Regions from separate parts of the Stenotrophomonas sp. 24(2023) genome, predicted to be linked through region 2. Evidence: predicted binding sites of a transcription regulator. Region 2 holds the regulator's gene; the other holds the start of a gene.

Region 1 (2,389 bases), 1.9 Mb from region 2:
AGCAGTGCGGGGTTGGCGTAGGCCACCCGGCCATCGGTATCGACCACCATCAGGCCGGTCTGTGCGCAGTCCAGTGCCTGGCGCACGCGGCTGTTGCCGCGTGCCACCGCGCGTTCGGTATCGATGCGCTCGCGCAGCTGCTGCTGCATGTGGATCAGGCGCTGCGCCAGCTGGCCGATCTCGTCATTGGCGTTGTAGACACGCAGCTGGGTATCAAGACGGTCATCGGCGATGTCACCGGCAAAGCGCAGGGTGTCTTCGATCGGGCGGCGTACCGCGCGCAGCACCAGCACCAGGCTGGTGATCAGCACGCTGGCCACCAGCAGCAGCGTCGCCGCGAACAGCACCGTCATCGTGCGTGCCGCGGCCTGCTGGCGTGCCCGTGCGTTGGCCAGGGCCGTGGCCTGCGCCTGCTGCAGCGTATCCAGCGCCGAAGCAACGGTGGCCGCGGTATCGGCCAGCGACGCGGCCTCCACGTCCAGGCCGACGCGGGCGGCGGTGTATGCCAGCAGGCTGCCCTGGTAGGCTTCCATGCCTGCACGCAGTGCATCCTGCGCATCGGCCCGCAGACCGGCCAACCCCAGTTCGAACGGCAGTTTTTCCTCGCTGGCCCGGTCGGCATGGGCGGCATCACCGCTGAGCAGCAGCAGGGCCTCCTGCCGCCGCATCTTCTGCAGGTGCAGGTCCAGCGCAGGGCGCTGCGCCGCGTCCACGCGCGACTGCAGGGTATCGGCCGCCTGCTGCAGCTGGGCTGCCAGCCCGGCCTCCCCGCGCCCCATTTCATCCACCCGCGCGAACAGCGCCGCCATGCCCTCGGCGAAGCTGTCCACCGACGCGGCCAGTGCCTGCAGGGCCTTCCGCCGGCCGGCATCCATCGGCAATGCACGCAGCGCGCGCAGGTCTTCCTGCAGGGCCTTCTGCGCCGCCAGCAGCTGCTGGCGGTCCGCCGCATCGAAGCTGCGCGCATACTGCGTCTGCAGGCGCCGCGCTTCGGCAACCTGGGTGGCTAGCGAGGCGGCCAGGTCGGTGCCGCGCTGGTAGCTGGCATAGCTGCGTTCAGCCTGCGCGCTGGCATGATGGCTCCAGCCATAGACTGCGGCGATGGCCACCAGGCCGGCACTGCATACCAGCACGGTGGCCTTGAGCTTGTTGGCAACGCTCAGCCGGTGCGGCTGCAGCCACGCCAACAGGCCGGGAAGGGCGGGACGCAGCGCCGCTGCACGGGTGCGCAGGGACCGCAGGCGGGGAACGACGGCCAGCATGTCAGACTCCAGGCGTAATGACGCCTCGTTATCGGCAGGCATTCCAGCAACTTTAGGGTCGCATGTGGCACGCCGTCGCCGTGCAGGGCCTGAGCCGCACACGCCGGAGGGCTGGCGCGCGCGGCCTTTGTACCGGCCGCAGGCGACGCGCCGATGACACCGCGCTTGACCTCAACCCCGGTTGCGGTCGCACAGTAGGTGCCCCACCGGCTCCCGGCCCCCGCCATGACCACGCTCGATGTTCCCCGTTACCTGCACCGCCTGCAGTTGCAGACCGCCCCAGCGGTCAGCCTGTCCGGGTTGACCCTGCTGCAGCAGCGCCACAACGCTCTGCTGCCGTTTGAAACCGTGACCAGCCTGCTGCGCGATGCGGTACCGATCGACCTGGACAGCGTGCAGCGCAAGCTGCTGGTGCAGGGCCGTGGCGGTTACTGCTTCGAACTCAATGGCGCACTGCTGGCCCTGCTGCAGGCGCTGGGCTTCGACGCCCGGCCACTGGCCGCACGCGTGCTGCTGTCGGTGGCCGATGGCGCGCTGAGCGCACGCACGCACCTGCTGCTGCGCGTCCACCTGGAGGGCGATGACTGGCTGGTGGATGCCGGCTTCGGCAGCCTGACCCCGACCGTTCCCCTGCGGCTGCACGACCGCGCGGTACAGGCCACGCCACATGAGGCCTACCGCATCGACCGCGACGGCGAGGATTTCACGCTGCTGGCCGAAGGCGAGCAGGGCTGGCGCCGGCTGTACCGTTTCGATCTGCAGGCACCGGAAGCGGCCGACAACGTGGTCGCCAACTGGTACGTCTGCACCCATCCCGACTCCAGCTTCCCCGGCCAGCTGCGTGCCTCGCTGACCGGGCCGGACTGGCGCCGCACGATCGGCAGCGGCCACTACACCCAGTACCACCCGGGCCAGCCCGCGGACAGGCGTGCGCTGCGCGACGCCGCCGACGTCCGCCAGGTACTGCGCGAGGCGTTCGGCATGGCATTGCCGGATGACCCGCGGCTGGACCCGGCGATCAGCGACTGGCTGCAGCGTTCAGCCCAGGCCTGACCGTCAGGCCTGCTCCGCCTGCAGCGCGATGAGATTGCCTTCGCTGTCCAGGATCTCCGCCACATGCCAGTCAC
Region 2 (2,389 bases):
CACGATGCCGACCACGCGGCGGATGATCTGCCCGGTCAGGTCCTGGTAGCTCTGGGTCAGGGCGATTTCGGTGAGGTTGTGGCGGATGCGCTCCAGCTGCACGTCCTGGTCCGGCTGCAGGCCATCGGCGCGCAGCTGCTCGGTCAGGGTGCGGCATTCCTCGGCCAGGTCCAGGGTGCGGTGGGTGGCCTGTTCGGTCATCGCCACCACGTGGTCCAGGCGCGCGCAGGCGTCGTCCAGCTCACCGGCATCGCTGGGTACGGTCGGCAGTTCGCCCAGGGCCTGGCCCAGTTCGCGGGCCAGGCGGCTCAGGCCGGCCATCATCGGCTGGGTGCGCAGCGCCACCAGGCCGTCGATCTGCTGGCGCCAGGCGCTTTCATCACCCGCTTCCAGCGCGTCCAGGGCTTCCTGCAGGCGCAGGGCCAGTGCGTTCCTGTCGACCGTGCTGTCCATCAGGCGCTGGCCGCCAGGCGTTCGAAGATCTTGCCGAGCTTCTCTTCCAGCGTCTGCGCGGTGAACGGCTTGATGATGTAGCCGTTCACGCCGCTCTGGGCGGCTTCGATGATCTGCTCGCGCTTGGCTTCGGCGGTCACCATCAGTACCGGCAGGGTCTTGAGCTTGGCGTCGGCGCGGATGGCCTTGAGCAGCTCGATGCCGGTCATCACCGGCATGTTCCAGTCGGTGACCACGAAATCGAACGGCTGGCTCTGCAGCAGTGCCAGCGCCGCATGCCCGTCCTCGGCTTCGGCCGTGTTGGTGAAGCCCAGGTCGCCGAGCAGGTTCTTGACGATTCGACGCATGGTCGAGAAGTCGTCGACGATCAGGATGCGCATGTTCTTGTTCAAAACGGATTTCCTTTGTTGTTCATTCTTCAGGGCCGGCGTGGGCCGCCCTGAACAGATTCATTGTTCCAGCCCGGCGTCGGCGGCTTCAAACACCTTCAGGCGGCCGCGCAGGCGCAGGACCGCCTGGCCATGGATCTGGCAGACCCGCGACTCGCTCACGCCGAGCACTGCGCCGATCTCCTTCAGGTTCAGTTCCTGCTCGTAATAGAGCGAGAGCACCAGCTGTTCGCGCTCGGGCAGGTGGCCGATGGCCTTGCCCAGCTCGCGGCCGAACTCGCCGCGCTCCAGCACCTGCTGCGGGGTCGGGCCGCCTTGGGCGATGGTGTCCAGCTCGCCCTGGTCCTCGATGCGCGATTCCAGGCTCAGCACCTGGCCGCGTGCAGCATCTTCCATCAGCCGCAGGTAGTCGGGCAGCGGCATCTCCATGGCGGCGGCCACTTCGGTGGCACTGGCGGCACGGCCGCTGGCCTGTTCCAGCCGGCGGATGGTGGCAGCCGCATCGCGTGCGCGGCGGTGCACCGAGCGCGGCACCCAGTCGCCCCGGCGGATCTCGTCGATCATCGAGCCGCGGATGCGGATCGAGGCATAGGTCTCGAACGAGGCGCCCTGGTCGGCATCGTAGCTGCGCGAGGCTTCGATCAGGCCCATCATGCCGGCCTGGATCAGGTCGTCGATCTCCACGCTCGCCGGCAGGCGTGCGGCCAGGTGGTGGGCGATGCGCCGCACCAGGTCCGAATGCTGGGTGATGCAGTCGGTCGCAGCGGCCCGCTGGACCTCCTTGTACTGGGCGGCGGCTTTCATGCGGCCACCCCGCGCTGCTTGAGGATGCGTTCGAGGAAGAACTCGACGCCGCCGCGCGGCTCGGTCGGGGCCTGCCAGCGGGCGGTGCGGCGGGCGATCTCGGTGATCGCCTGCGCGGCCGGGCTGGACGGGTAGGCCTTGACCACCGGCTGCTGGCGCTGCACCGACAGGCGCAGCCAGTCATCCTGCGGCACGCAGCCCAGGTAGTTCAGGGACACGTCGGCGAGGAACTTCTCGCACACGCGCACCAGCTTTTCGTACAGCACCCGGCCCTCGTTGGGGTCGCGCACCATGTTGGCCACCACCTGGATGCGGTCCACGCCGCGCTCGCGCGAGAGCACCTTGATCAGCGCGTAGGCGTCGGTGATCGAGGCCGGCTCGTCACAGACCACCACCACGGTGTCCTGCGCGGCCTGGCAGAAGGTCAGCACGCCGTCGGTGATGCCGGCGGCGGTGTCCACCACCATGATGTCCAGCTCGCGTTCCAGTTCGGAGAACACGTTGACCAGGCCCACGTGCTCGGCCGGCTGCAGCTCGGCCATGTGGCGGCGGCCCGAGGCGGCCGGGACCACCAGCACGCCGTTGGGGCCTTCCACGATCACGTCTTCCAGCGAGCAGCGCCCGGCGACCAGGTCGGCCAGGGTGAACGTGGGGTTCAGGCCCAGGATGACGTCGATGTTGGCCAGGCCCAGGTCGGCATCCAGCAGCAGGGTGCGTTTGCCCATGCCGGCCAGCGCCACGGC

What was found. Region 2 encodes FliA, which starts transcription of late flagellar genes. Its sites were predicted from a motif close to TAAAGTTTNNCNNNCNNNGGCCGATAA; they were not measured.
Region 1: a site for FliA is predicted at 1,291-1,317, ahead of Q9R17_RS06205 (methyl-accepting chemotaxis protein). Genes of this name have one in related genera too.

Annotation. Positions count from the first base shown of each region.
Region 1 is NZ_CP133160.1:1,406,853-1,409,241, forward strand. It holds gene Q9R17_RS06205 (methyl-accepting chemotaxis protein) at 1-1,262, opposite strand, end outside; gene Q9R17_RS06210 (arylamine N-acetyltransferase) at 1,488-2,315, shown strand; gene Q9R17_RS06215 (VOC family protein) at 2,319-2,389, opposite strand, start outside.
Region 2 is NZ_CP133160.1:4,003,141-4,005,529, forward strand. It holds gene Q9R17_RS18255 (protein phosphatase CheZ) at 1-453, opposite strand, end outside; gene cheY (chemotaxis response regulator CheY) at 453-845, opposite strand; gene Q9R17_RS18265 (RNA polymerase sigma factor FliA) at 903-1,646, opposite strand; gene Q9R17_RS18270 (P-loop NTPase) at 1,643-2,389, opposite strand, start outside.